2 regions of the Okibacterium endophyticum genome follow, and region 2 is predicted to be linked to the other one. Evidence: predicted binding sites of a transcription regulator. Region 2 holds the regulator's gene; the other holds the start of a gene.
The links. Region 2 encodes HspR, which represses chaperone genes until heat shock. Its sites were predicted from a motif close to AAGTTGAGTCNNNNNGACTCAACTT; they were not measured.
Positions count from the first base shown of each region.

Region 1 (7,267 bases), 170 kb from region 2:
GAACTGGGCGACTGGGCCGTGCAGCGCCGGACCGCAGACGGGCACTCAGACGGCTTCTGGGCCGTCAACACCCTCGCAATGCACGTCGAGTGGGACGCTCGGGGTGAGAACACCGCGGGGATCGAGGAGATCGTCACACGCGACGTCAACCGGGGCCTGACCCTTGATTCCTACGGCGACCGCATAGTGGTCACAGCGTACGACTTCGCCACAGATGAGCAGCTGCGGCAGGTCACGATTCCGAACCCGCTTGTGCCGTTCTCGGCCGTCGTCGCACCGGACACAGACCGTTCCGCGGACTACTCCGCTGTGGATGCCGCGCTGGCTGAGATCCCAACGGATCTGACGAGATACACCGCCGAGTCGGTGGCCGCGCTCAACCGTGCGGTGGCGGCCGTCGATCGTTCGCTGACGGCCGATCAGCAGCATGTCGTCGACGCGATGGCGCAGGCCATCCTCGATGCGATCGCTGCTCTGACGGTCGCACCGACCGACGGAGGCGGCGAAGGAGGCGGAGACGACGGCGGGCACAACGGTGGCGACGGTGGTGGCGACGATGGTGCGCAAGGCGGTGGCCAGGATGCCGGTGGTGACGCCGCCGCGCAGGGTGGCGAGAACCGGGGCGAACTGTCTCACACCGGGGTCGATGCGGGACCAGCGCTCCTCGCGGTGCTCACTCTGCTCGCGGCGGCGGGTGCGCTGCTGTTCGCACGACGCGGCAGGAGCATGAGCCGGGGCTGAGCGAGGTCTGGCTCATCTCAGAGACGGGGTGGGCGGCCGGAGCGATCCGGGTCGCCCACCCCGTCACTCCAGGTGACCTTTCCGGACGGGTGTGGCCGGCGGAACGCGCACCCGGGTCCGCAAAAGTCACCTAGAGGCCCCCACCTAGAGGCCCCCACCTAGAGGCCCCCACCTAGAGGCCCCCGCCTAGAGAGGCGTCCGTCGCAGGCACGGATGCGTGCGCTTTCGCGCGGCGGCGAGTAACGTTTGCCTTCTCACCCGCTGACGGCCGGAGGCAGTCATGACCAGCACAACAGAGCAGTTTGCTGAAAGAGTTCTCGGTTCCGCCCTCGGAATGATCGATATGCTCGCAATCCACATGGGGGATCGCCTCGGCTATTACCGCGCACTGGCCGCCGGTCCGCGCTCGCCACGCGAGATCGCCGCCGAAGCCGGAACATCCGAGCGATACGCGAGAGAGTGGCTCGAGCAGCAGGCGACCACCGGCATCCTCACCGTCCATTTCGACGGGGAGACGCCACGGTTCACGCTGCCGCCAGAGCATCAGGCAGTGCTGGTCGATGTGCTCAATCCCGATTATCTTGCGCCCCTCGCGCGGATGCTGACAACTGCGGGAGAGCAGATGACGGCACTCCTCGAAGCGCACCGGGTGAGCGGAGGGGTGTCGTGGGACGCCTTCGGGCAGGGCATGCGCGAGAGCCAGAGTGACATGAACCGGCCGTTCTTCGAGAGTCTGCTGGCTGACCAGCTCCGCGGATTCGACAGGGTTCACGAGCTTCTCTCTCGACCCGGCTCGCGTGCTGCGGACATCGGGTGCGGTGCGGGATGGTCGTCCATCGCCCTCGCACGGGCCTACCCGGCGCTCACGGTTGCCGGCTACGACATCGATGCCCCCTCGATCAAGATGGCGACAGCCAACGCCCGGCAGGAGGGGGTTGCCGAGCGGGTCTCGTTCAGCGCCGATGACGTGGTGCAGAGTCCGCCCGCTGACACCTTCGAGGTCGTGATGGCGTTCGAGTGCGTTCACGATATGGCGCAGCCTGTTCCGGTGCTCACGGCGATGCGCGAGCTCGCCAGCGATGACGGTGTTGTGATCGTTATGGATGAGGCCGTCGGCGACGAGTTCACGGGGCGGGGTGACGATATCGAACGGCTTATGTACGGGTTCAGCCTGTTCGTCTGCCTGCCGGACGGGCTCTCGACGACGCCGTCGGCCGGCACCGGCACGGTGATGAGGCCATCGACCCTGCATCGGTATGCCCGCGAGGCGGGATTCAGCGGTGTTCGCACGCTCGGCGAGGCTGGGTTCTTTCGGTTCTACGAGCTTGTGCGGTGAGTTCGCGCTGTGGGCACGGGCCTCTTCGGTGCGGTACGACCGACGTATCTTCAGCGCCGCCGACATGATGTGTCGAGAACCTTGAGCCCAATCCGCTCAACTTTTTGAGGATCCGGGAATGGATGGCCCTCGCCTGCGTTAACATGAGTCAAAGGCACTCAAGTTTCAACACAGGAGGTCTGATGCCTACATTCTTCAGCTCGGCCGGCGCCGGTGACGGCTCGTTCGACGAGTTCATCGCCCGCTACCTGCAGGGCCAGCGCGCAGCGCAGTCGGGGCGTTCCATCGACATCACCCGGCTGCTGAGCCGGCGCACCCACGAGCTGCTCGCCGCTGCGGCGAACTACGCCGTCGAGCACGGCCACTCCGAGGTCGACGCGCTTCACATTCTGCGTGCCTCGCTCGAGCAGTCTCCGGCGGCAGACGCCATCCGGCAGACCGGCGCAGACCCGTCTGCGCTCGCGAGTGCCGTGGAGGAACGCCTGCCGCAGAAATCGGGTGCCGAGATCGAGGGGCGTCCGTCGCTGACGCCGTCCGCGCAGCGCGCCCTGCTCGACGCACACCAGGTCGCACGTGCGTTCGGCTCCACCTACATCGACCCGGAGCACCTCTTCTTCGCCCTGGTGGTGAACCAGGATGCCGTCGCCGGACAGCTGCTTGCCCGTCACGGAGTGACCCCAGAGGCATTGCAGGCCGGCCAGGCTCAGACCCAGCAGGCCCAGCAGGCCCAGCAGGGGCAGGCGCAGGGCGTCCGTCCGGTGTCCCCGGATTCGGAGACGCCGACGCTCGACAGCTTCGGCACGGACCTCACAGCGCTCGCCCGCGAGGGTGAGCTCGACCCGGTGATCGGTCGTGCAGACGAGGTCGAGCAGACCGTCGAGATCCTGCTGCGCCGCACCAAGAACAACCCGGTGCTGATCGGCGAAGCCGGTGTCGGCAAGACGGCCATCGTCGAGGGGCTCGCTCAGTCGATCGCCGACGGCGATGTTCCCGAGATGTTGCGCGACAAGCGCGTCGTCGCCCTCGACCTCGCCGGCATGCTCTCTGGAACCCGCTACCGCGGTGACTTCGAAGAGCGACTGACCAAGGTCATGGACGAGATCAGCGCACACAAAGAGCGGCTGATCGTCTTCATCGACGAGCTGCACACCGTCGTCGGCGCCGGCGGCAGCGGAGAGGGCGGCGGAATGGATGCCGGAAACATCCTGAAGCCTCGTCTCGCCCGCGGTGAGCTGCACATCATCGGTGCGACGACTCTGAACGAGTACCGCAAGGTCGAGAAGGACCCCGCTCTCGAGCGACGGTTCCAGCCGGTGACCGTGGCTGAGCCCAGCATCGACGATGCCGTTCGCATTCTCGACGGGCTCAAGGTGCGCTACGAAGACCACCACGGCGTGCACTACACAGAGGATGCCGTTCGTGCGGCCGTCGAGATGTCTGCGCGCTATGTCACCGACCGTTTTCTGCCGGACAAGGCGATCGACCTCATCGACCAGGCCGGTGCCAGGCTGCGCCTCAGTCTGGGTTCGCGGATCGACGTCGATGCGCTGAGCGAAGAGCGCACAGCTCTCGAGAACGCGAAGAACGCGGCGGTCGCCGAAGAGCGGTACGAAGACGCCTCGAGGCTGCGTGACGAGGTCGAGGCCATCGAGCGCCGGATCGAGCAGGCAGAGGCGACCAACGCCGAGCTGACCGCAGAGGCGAGGAACGTGTCGTCCGTCGTCACCGAGAAAGAGATCGCCGAGATGGTGTCGCGCGCAACGGGCATCCCGGCGACGCGTCTCACCGAGGGCGACCGGGTCCGACTCGGAAAGCTCGAGACAGAGCTGCACGAGCGCGTGATCGGCCAGGATGACGCGGTCACCTCGATCGCGAAGGCGGTCAGGCGCAACCGCACGGGCATGGGCGACCCGCGTCGGCCGGTCGGCAGCTTCCTGTTCCTCGGCCCGACGGGTGTCGGAAAGACCGAGCTCGCGAAGGCGCTCGCGCAGTCGCTGTTCGGCGACGAGAACGCCATGCTGCGCTTCGACATGAGCGAGTTCGGCGAGCGGCACACGGTCAGCCGCCTGGTCGGTGCTCCTCCCGGATACGTCGGTTACGACGAGGCCGGTCAGCTCACCGAGCGTGTGCGGCGCAACCCGTACTCGGTGATCTTGCTCGACGAGATCGAGAAGGCGCACCCAGACGTGTTCAACCTGCTGCTGCAGGTGCTCGACGACGGGCGCCTGACCGACGGGCAGGGCCGCACCGTCGACTTCCGCAACGCGGTCGTGATCATGACCTCGAACCTCGGTTCAGAGTTTCTCGCGAGCAAGAGCGGAGCGCTCGGGTTCGTGGCCCCGTCTGCAGACGGCTCCGACAACGGCTTCGGTTCGGAGAAGGCGCTTCGGGACCGCGTGATGGGCAAGCTCCGTGAGGCGATGCGCCCCGAGTTCCTGAACCGCATCGACGAGATCGTCCTGTTCCGCAAGCTCGACCAGGCGCAGCTGCGTCAGATCGTGCAGCTGCTGCTCGAGCAGACATCCGCCCGGCTGCACGCCCAGGGGATGGGCTTCTCGATCGACGAGGCGGCCGTCGACTGGATCGCAGAGAACGGGTACGAGCCCGAGTACGGTGCTCGCCCGCTGCGCCGCGTCATTCAGCGGCAGGTCGACGACCGCATTGCCGAGCTGATGATCGACGCCGAACTGGATGCCGGTGCGCGCGTCGAGATCACCGTCGGCGACGACGGGCTCGTCGCCACGGCGAACCGCGAGCGGCTGGCTGCAGCGGCGTGACCCCCTGACCACCCACCCGAGAACCAGAAGAGGCCAGGCGGAGTTTCCGTCTGGCCTCTTCTGTGGGCTGCGTGAGCCCGAGTGTGAGTGCCAAAAAAGCAGCCAGGGGTCGTGATCTTCGCGAGCTTGGCTGCTTTTTTGACACTCAGCGGCCGGAGAGCGAGGTCGGAGGCGAGGCTGGGGAGTGGGTCCGGCGCGGCGATAAACTCCAGACATGGGAAGACGCGCGCGCAGTGGTCGGGAACTCGCCGTCGACATTGCCCTGGTGGGGGATGCTGCCTGGTTCGTGGCCAATCTCTATGAAGGTCTCGTAGATGTTCCGCAGTTGCTCATCGACTCGCGCTCGCACCGACGGCCCGGCGTGATCGCGCCGGGGAGTCCTGTGCGGTACTTCGCTCTGAATGGGCTTGCTGCCCTCCCGGCATCCGCGCTCGCAGTGGCAACCGCCTGGCGACGAGGACGCACAACCGAGGCGACCGTAGCAATGGGCGCACTCGGCACAGCACTCGGCTTGAGCGGTTTCTTGATTCGCACGGTGAACGTACCGCTGCTGACCGGCGACCAGAGTGTGTCAGCGGCACGGCTGTCCGGCCTCAAGACGCGCTGGCACACGGTGAACGTCGTGCGGCTGGTCGCACTCGGTGTCGGTATCGTCGCCCTGGGGCGTGCGCGTCTTCGTTGAGTGTGAGTGGGTAAAAAGCTAGCCAAGGATCGCGATTCTCGCGAGTTCGGCTGTTTTTGGACACTCACCGGCGTGAGGCGGGCGGAGGCGGGCGCAGGCTCAGCCGAACAGGGTGACGACCTCGACGAGCACCAGCATGAGCGACAGCGCGGCGAAAGCCAGCAGGGTGACCAGGTTGAGGATGCGATGGGCTCGGATCAGCTGCCACCGCCCCGTGCGGGTGGCGAGGGCCCGTTCTTCGCCTTCGACGACGTGCCGCGGGAACGCCCAGAACGGTGTGATCACCAACACGGCGAGCCCGAGCATCAGCGGTGCCGCGATCAGCACCGCCACGAATATCGAGCCCTCGTTGAGCGTGGCGACGGCGTACCCGGCCCATCCCACGAGCGAGAGGATCGCAAGCGACTGCGCGGCGAACAGGCTCCCCTGTCTCCAGAGTCGAAACCCCGACGCTCGCGCGGTGAGCAGCTTTCGCCCCACCTGGGCGGAAGCCGGTGGCAGCTCGCCGCCACCAGTCGCGGTGCCGACCGCCGGTGCGGCAAGAGCCGTGCGCACTCCGGCGCGCACACGGCTGGCATACACGATGTAGAACACGGCGAGCGGCAGGGTCATCAGCGTGATCAGGCCGGATGCCGAGAGCAGGATGACCGCAAACAGCGGGCTGACCGCGAGCACGGCCAGCACAAGCATCTCGCAGAAGGCGATCGTCAGATAGAGCGCGAACGGCAGCCGGCGAGGGGCGGCGTCACCGGACGCTCCGCGATCCTGGCCAGCGTCATCCGCGGGCTGCGAGTCCGGTTCGTGAGGCATAGTGGCCCTATTCGGAGTCGAGCCTCGCCGCGACGTCGGCGGGGAATCCGCCCGTCGCGATCGGCCCCCAGCGCGTCGGAGTGATTCGGATGAGCGATTTGCCCTGTACTCGCATCGCCGCGCGGTACTCGGCCCAGTCCGGGTGCTCGCCAGAGATGCAGCGGAAGTAATCGACAAGAGCGTCTTCGGCCTCTGGCATGTGCAGAACCTCTGCGTCGCCGTCGATCTGCACCCACGGGCCGTTCCAGTCGTCAGAGAGCACAACGACGGATGCCCGCGGGTCGCGTTCGGCATTGCGCGTCTTGCCGCGGCCGGGATAGGTCGAGATCACGATGCGCCCGTTCTGGTCGATGCCGCCGGTGACCGGCGACATCTGCGGGCCGCCGTCTGCACGCCGGGTGGCGAGCAGCATCCGGTGCCTGCTCCGGGCGAAATCGAGCAGTTCGCCCTGTTGCACGATGGTGGTCGTTGCGATGGGTCTGGCCATGATCCGACACTACTGGTCGTGGCGCCGTCGTGCCTTCGGCCCAGTCCGCCAACGACAACTCGAGCTATTAGCACAAACGATCTGCTGCTGTGAAGCCCCGCGCGGCAAATTTCTGGCCTGTGTTGTGCTCGCGTAGCGTAGTCTCGCGCCGCCCGAGGCGCCCGTTCGAGAGACGCCGACCACGGCACCTCACCTGTTTCTCTCGCGGTGGAGACGAGAGCGAGCACCGGTGGTCACAGTGGCAGCCACGGCGGCAGGACACCTGGTGGGCGATCGATATCGACTCATCGAGGGCGTCGGCAGCGGGGGAATGGGTTCCGTCTACCGAGCAACGGACGAACGCATCGGCCGTGAGGTCGCGGTCAAGGTCTTTCGAGCAGAGGTGAGCACCGGCATCGACGACCACCGTCAGCGACGCGAGATCCGCCTGCTCG
Region 1 covers NZ_BAAGXA010000012.1:219,063-226,329, forward strand. The annotation lists gene ACYVF5_RS15095 (DUF4073 domain-containing protein) at 1-741, shown strand, start outside; gene ACYVF5_RS15100 (class I SAM-dependent methyltransferase) at 1,022-2,077, shown strand; gene ACYVF5_RS15105 (ATP-dependent Clp protease ATP-binding subunit) at 2,260-4,854, shown strand; gene ACYVF5_RS15110 (hypothetical protein) at 5,069-5,536, shown strand; gene ACYVF5_RS15115 (hypothetical protein) at 5,636-6,346, opposite strand; gene ACYVF5_RS15120 (PPOX class F420-dependent oxidoreductase) at 6,354-6,833, opposite strand; gene ACYVF5_RS15125 (serine/threonine-protein kinase) at 7,063-7,267, shown strand, end outside.
Region 1: a site for HspR is predicted at 2,218-2,242, ahead of ACYVF5_RS15105 (ATP-dependent Clp protease ATP-binding subunit). Genes of this name have one in related genera too.

Region 2 (7,267 bases):
CACAGACCGGCGCGGGACACACCTCGACGCGGCCGACCGCACAGCAGCCCTTCACCGCTGCATACTCGCACGAGGGGCAGAGGCCGGGGGCGGCGTCTGGGCGTCATCCGGCGAGGTTCGGCACGATCCTCTGGGGGGTGCTGCTTCTCGTCTTCGCCGGTCTGATGATCGCGGGCCGGATGCTGCCGTTCGCGCTCGATCCCGTCACCTGGATCACCGGCGGGCTCATCGCCATCGGACTCGTGCTTGTGGTGGCCGGCATCGCCGCTGCCATGCGGCGCCGCTGAACGACGCGAGTCCAGAGGGCACAGCAGTCCAGAGGGCACAGCAGTCCAGAGGGCACAGCAGTCCAGAGGGCACAGGGCTGTTCGTCTCGACGACGAGCAGCCCTGCGGGTCGTCTGAACCGGCGTCACCTGCGTCCTCCGCACCGGCTGCGGCACACGGGGAGGGAGCGATCGCTGAAAGTTGAGTGGGTATCACTCAACTTTCTTGACAATTTCTGACCTGTGCGTAAACTTGAGTCGTAGCTGCTCAACTATCGAGGGTTACCTGAGACTTCGATTGCGGGCCGCGGCGGATCCATCGCCGCACCAGGCCGAATCACCCAGACCCACCGGTCTAAAAGGAGAGAAAAACACATGGCACGTGCAGTAGGAATCGACCTCGGAACCACCAACTCCGTGGTGAGCGTTCTCGAGGGTGGTGAGCCGAAGGTCATCGCCAACGCCGAGGGCTTCCGCACCACCCCGTCGGTGGTCGCCTTCACCAAAGACGGCGAGGTGCTTGTCGGCGAGACCGCGAAGCGCCAGGCCGTCACCAACGTCGACCGCACGATCGCGTCGGTCAAGCGCCACATGGGCACCGACTGGACCTTCGCCGTCGACGACAAGAAATACACGCCGCAAGAGATCTCGGCGCGCATTCTCGGCAAGCTCAAGCGTGACGCCGAGCAGTACCTCGGTGACACGGTGACGGATGCCGTCATCACGGTTCCCGCATACTTCAACGACGCCGAGCGCCAGGCCACGAAAGAAGCCGGTGAGATCGCCGGGCTGAACGTGCTCCGCATCATCAACGAGCCGACGGCCGCCGCTCTCGCCTACGGCCTCGACAAGGGCAAAGAAGACGAGCTCATCCTCGTCTTCGACCTCGGTGGCGGAACCTTCGACGTCTCGCTTCTCGAGGTGGGCAAAGACGACGACTTCTCGACGATCCAGGTGCGTGCGACGAGCGGTGACAACCGTCTCGGCGGTGACGACTGGGACAACCGCGTCGTCGACCACCTCATCAAGCGCTTCAAGGACTCGACGGGCGTCGACGTCTCGAACGACAAGATCGCGAAGCAGCGGCTGAAAGAAGCCGCTGAGCAGGCGAAGAAGGAGCTCTCGAGCTCGACCTCGACGAGCATCCAGCTGCCATACCTCTCGCTTACCGAGAACGGCCCGGCCAACCTCGACGAGACCCTGACCCGCGCACAGTTCGAGAACATGACGAGCGACCTGCTCGACCGCACGAAGAAGCCGTTCGAAGACGTCATCCGCGAGGCGGGCATCAAGCTCGCCGACATCGCGCACGTTGTGCTCGTCGGTGGGTCGACGCGTATGCCCGCCGTGAGCGAGCTCGTGAAGAAAGAGACCGGCAAGGAGCCCAACAAGGGCGTGAACCCGGATGAGGTCGTCGCCGTCGGCGCTGCCCTGCAGGCCGGTGTGCTGAAGGGCGAGCGCAAAGACGTTCTGCTGATCGACGTCACGCCGCTGTCTCTCGGCATCGAGACCAAGGGCGGCATCATGACGAAGCTCATCGAGCGCAACACAGCCATCCCGACCAAGCGCAGCGAGACCTTCACCACCGCAGACGACAACCAGCCCTCCGTCGCGATCCAGGTGTTCCAGGGCGAGCGCGAGTTCACCCGCGACAACAAGAACCTCGGAACCTTCGAGCTCACGGGCATCGCTCCCGCACCACGCGGTGTTCCGCAGGTCGAGGTCACGTTCGACATCGACGCGAACGGCATCGTGCAGGTGTCAGCGAAAGACAAGGGCACCGGAAAAGAGCAGAAGATCACCATCTCGGGCGGATCGTCGCTCTCGAAGGAAGACATCGAGCGTATGGTGCGCGACGCAGAAGAGAACGCCGAAGAGGACAAGAAGCGGCGTGAGCGTGCTGAGACGCGGAACAACGCCGAACAGCTCGCCTACTCGATCGACAAGCTCATCAAAGACAACGAGGACAAGCTGCCCGAAGACGTCAAGAACGAGGTGCAGGGCGACGTCGACGCACTCAAGAGCGCTCTCGCCGGTGACGACGACGACGCTGTGAAGACGGCCTTCGACAAGCTCAACGAGAGCCAGGTGAAGCTCGGCGAGGCGATCTACGCGAACGCGCAGTCCGAGTCGGCGGAGCCCGAAGCCGGCGCTGAGCAGCCCACCGCCGAGAACGCCTCTGACGAAGACGTGGTCGACGCAGAGGTCGTTGACGACGAGGAGTCGAAAGACTCAGAGCAGGGACGATAGGCAATGACGGACCAGAACCCCACACCCGAAGAGAACGGTGACGAGGTTCAGCCGCAGGGCGAGGGGTCGGAAGCACAGGCTTCCGGCCCCGAGCCGCAGGTGACCCCGGAATCAGAGGCTGTCGCGCCCGATCCGCTCGACGATGCGGGTGAGGCCGACGACCTGACGGTGCAAGACATTCTCGACGCCGCTGGCGACGACCAGGATGAGGCATCCGTTGAGGGCCTCGCCGCGGAACTCGCCAGGGTGAAGGACGAACTCGCCCGCGAGCAGGCATCGTTCTTCAACTTTCGGCGGGCTCGTGAAGCGCAGGCGGGCGTCGAACGCGATCGCACACGCGGAGACGTCGTGAAGGTGCTGCTCCCGGTGCTCGACGATCTCGACCGGGCCGAGAAGCACGGCGACCTCGAGGGAGACACCCCGTTCGCCACGATCGCCGGAAAGCTGCGAGCCACGGTGCAGAAGCTCGGACTCACCTCGTTCGGTGCCGCCGGCGACCCCTTCGACCCCAACCTGCACGAGGCGATCTTTCAGCAGCCGACCCCGGACGTCTCTGCCGAGACGGTGCTCGACGTTGTCGAGACCGGTTACAGAATCGGCGACACCCTGGTGCGAGCGGCAAAGGTTGTTGTCGCCGTTCCGGCGGAGTGAGGTGATCGATGGCAAGCCAGGACTGGTTTGACAAGGACTTCTACAAGGTCCTCGGCGTCTCGAAAGACGTGACGCCGGCCGAGCTCAAGAAGGTGTATCGCAAGCTCGCTCGCGCGTACCACCCGGATTCCAAGCCGGGCGATGCCAAGGCCGAAGCCAAGTTCAAAGAGATCTCCGAGGCCTACTCGGTTCTGAACGACCCCGAGCAGCGCAAAGAGTACGACGCGGTCAGGGCCATGGGCTCCGGCGCCAGGTTCACGGCGCCGGGTTCGGGCGGCGGCGCGGGCGGCTTCGACGACGTCTTCGGCGGGATGTTCGGGGGCGGCTCCCGCGGGCAGAGCTACAGCTACCAGCAGGGCGGCGCAGGCTTCGAAGACATCCTCGGGGGGATGTTCGGCGGACAGGGACAGGGTGGCTTCGGCCAGCCGTCCGGCGGCTACCGGGGATTCGGCGGGCCGACGCCCGGGCGCGACGTCACGGCATCCACCACCATCGACTTCGTCACGGCGACCAAGGGAGACACCGTCACCCTGCAGACCGCTGAAGGTAGCACGATCAAAGTCAAGATACCGGCCGGCGTCTCGGACGGCCAGAAGATCAAACTGCGTGGCAAGGGGCATCCGTCACCTGACGGCGGTCCGGCCGGCGACCTCGTATTGACCGTTTCTGTCAGAAAGCACCCCGTGTTCGAACGTGATGGACTGAACCTGCGCGTGACCGTGCCGGTGACCTTTGTCGAGGCGGCGTTGGGCGCCACCATCGAAGTGCCCACTCTCGGCGGCGAACCCGTGAAGCTCAAGGTGGCCCCGGGCACGCCGTCTGGCCGGGTGCTGCGGGTCAAGGGCAGAGGGGTCGTGACCCCGAAGGGAACGGGCGACCTGCTTGCGGTGGTGCAGGTCGCTGTGCCGTCGCACCTGAACGCCGAGGCGAAAGAAGCCCTGGAGCGGTACCGCGATCTCGAACCGCACGAGAATCCGAGGGAAGACCTGCTGGCGAAGGCGCGAGGGTAGCCGCTGCGTCTTCGTGCGCGAGCGCGGTGATGTGCCAGGCGGGGAGGAGGAAGAATGGACGAGTACTCACCGGTGTTCGCGATCGCCGTCGCGGCAGAGCTGGCGGGAATGCACCCGCAGACGCTCAGGCAGTACGACCGTCTTGGCCTCGTCTCTCCCCGTCGCACGGCGGGCAAGAGCCGCCGCTATTCCATGCGCGATGTTCAGCAGTTGCGCGAGGTCGCGAGGCTCAGCGGCGAGGGTGTGAGCCTCGAGGGGATCGCCCGCATCCTCAGTCTCGAGAACCAGGTGGCCGAGCTCGGCAAGCGCGTGCGGGAACTCGAGCACGCACTCGCCGAGCAGGTGCTCAAGACGCCGGGAACCCGTGTCTTCGCCGCCGGGGCTGAAGGTGACGTCGTCACCCTGAAGAACGGGACGCGCGCGCAGCGCCGCACAGAGATCATGGTGTGGCGGCCCCGCGGCTCCTGACCCGGTGTGTCGAGTTCGACAGCACGCGCAGAGCGCTCTCGGCAGAGACAATCCCGCGCTGGGGCCGATGGCGGCCATGAAGTGTGCCGCACGTCGCTGTGGGCCATCAGCGACGACGAGGGTCGACGACGAGGTCTCCACACAAGAACCCCACTGCCTTCGGGCGGCGGAGGTGCGACAGGCCCCGTGAAACGAGATGCAGAAGAACAGCTCGGGCGCATGCCGGGGCGTGCGGCTAAGCTCATCAGCATGAGCCAGCAGCCACCCCGGGACCCTTCGCAGGCACCGTCGTCAGACGCGTACGCTCCGCCAACGGGACAGGGAGCGCCACCGCAGCACTCGCTGCCGCAGCAACCACAGCCCGCCTACGGGCAGCAGCCGGTCTACGGGCAGCCGCAGTACCAGCAGCCGCAGTACCAGCAGCCCGCTTACGGGCAGCAGCGATACCCGGCATACCAGCAGCCGCCGGTCTACCAGGTTCCCCTGAGACAGCCGCGACCACCCCTCACCTCGAAAGCGAAACGCGGAGCGATGCTCGCGGGAGCCCTCGGCTTCACACTGATGACCATCGGTTTCACCATTGCCATGATCCCGCTCGCCATAGCAATGATCGTCGCCCTGTTCGCGTCGTTCTTCGGTTTTCTCACGGCGGCATCAACCGATCGTGAATGGGCAGACGTGATGGGGGAGTGGTTCGGGGTCGGCATTGAGGCGTCGTGGCTGGTCTTCGTCATTTTCGTCGTCATCGGGATCGTGATCTGGGTGCTCGGCTATCTCGTGAGCATCCTCATTCTCAAAGGGCACGGCATCGAGCGACGAGCTGCCATCACCTGGAGCGGACTCGGCATCGCCGTTGTGGTGTGGTGGCTTGTCTCAACGGTCATCACACCGTTCTCGGGGATCCTCGTACCCGTTATCAGTGTGGGGAACGGCGAGTTCAACCCGGACGGCGCGGTCGGCGTCGGTATTGTGCTCGCGGTGCTCGCGGTGGTTCTGGCCGCGGGGTTGGGACTTCTCTCGTGGTGGTGGATGGCTCACGCCATGCGGCCGCGCCCCGAGACCGATCAGCAACCGCCGTACCAGCAGCACCCGTACCAGCAGCACCCCTTCCAGCAACCGCCGTACGCACCGTCGCAGCCGTATTCACAGCACCAGCCGTATCAGGCGAGAACACCAGAGGGACACGGATATCGGCAGCCCTGATTTCTCTCTCGACGGGTTGCGCCGCTGGCCCGACGTCGAGGCGCCGAACCTGTTCGCCGTCGACGCGAGCGACCGGCTGATTCTCGACCACGCCGCGCCCGTTCTGGCGCAGCAGCCGGATGCCGCCGTCGCGGTGATCGGCGATCGGTACGGTGCGCTCACACTCGGCACGGCATCGATGGTCCCCGAGCGGGTGCCGCCGCACGGCATCCGTGTTCATCAGGATCCGCTGTCAGGAGAACGTGCGCTCGCCGCGAACGCCGAGCGTTTCGGGTTGAGCGGCAGGTACCGCAACCTGCAGCTCGGCTCCGATCTGGTGAGCGGCGCCGACCTGGTGCTGATGCAGCTCACTCGTGAGCTCGACGCGCTCGATGAGATCGTGACGACCGTCGCCGCCTTCGCGTCGGACGGGGTCGAGCTTGTGGCCGGTGGTCGCGTCAAACACATGACAAACGCGATGAACGAGGTGATCGGGCGTTCCTTCGAATCGGTGACCGCCACCCTGGCCAGGCAGAAGTCACGGCTGCTCATCGCGCACGGGCCGAGACGACGTGAGGCGCTCTCGCGGCTCGCCACCTGGCCCGCCAGGGAGCATCACCCCGACCTCGATCTGTGGGTCTGCGCACGCGGCGCCGTGTTCGCGGGAACGAGGGTGGACATCGGCACCCGCTTTCTGCTCGGGTTCATCGATGACATGCTGCCGACAGCCGTCGACGCCGTTGACCTCGGCTGTGGAACGGGGATTCTGGCGGCAGCGTTCGCGCGAGCGCGGCCCGGCGTCCACGTGACGGCCAGCGACCAGTCGGCGGCCGCCGTCGCATCCGCCCTCGCGACAGCAGAGGCGAACGGAGTCACGGGCATGGTTCACGTGGTGCGTGATGACGGCCTCGAGTCACAGGCGACGGGGTCGGCCGACCTCGTGATGCTGAACCCGCCGTTCCACGTGGGGGCGGCTGTGCACACGGGGGTGGCGCCGCGCCTGTTCGAGCACGCCGCGAGGGTACTGCGCCCGGGCGGCGAGCTCTGGACGGTCTGGAACTCACACCTGGCATACCGAGACGCGCTCGAGCGGATCGTCGGGCCGACGAAGCAGGCAGGCCGCAACACCAAGTTCACGGTCACCGTGTCGACGCGCTAGGGTCTGTCGCGACGGGCGAGCCGGCCTGCTGTGCGTGCGCCTGTCGTATGGGCGCCGGTCCATGCGCTGGCACCGGTGTCCGTATGCCCGCACTCAGGGCGAACGCCCGCGCGACAGAGGGTTCCGCCTGTCCGATTCGGGGCAGAGGGCCGCGACATCCGGTGCATCACGACCCTGTATGTCGGCGACTGCGACTACCCTGAAGTCATGCGGCAATATCTTGATCTGCTCAGCGATGTGCTCGAGAACGGCACCGAGAAGTCCGACAGAACGGGCACGGGA
Region 2 covers NZ_BAAGXA010000012.1:388,622-395,888, forward strand. The annotation lists gene ACYVF5_RS15890 (hypothetical protein) at 1-287, shown strand, start outside; gene dnaK (molecular chaperone DnaK) at 641-2,515, shown strand; gene ACYVF5_RS15900 (nucleotide exchange factor GrpE) at 2,519-3,166, shown strand; gene ACYVF5_RS15905 (DnaJ C-terminal domain-containing protein) at 3,175-4,176, shown strand; gene ACYVF5_RS15910 (heat shock protein transcriptional repressor HspR) at 4,231-4,644, shown strand; gene ACYVF5_RS15915 (hypothetical protein) at 4,894-5,847, shown strand; gene ACYVF5_RS15920 (class I SAM-dependent methyltransferase) at 5,864-6,985, shown strand; gene ACYVF5_RS15925 (thymidylate synthase) at 7,193-7,267, shown strand, end outside.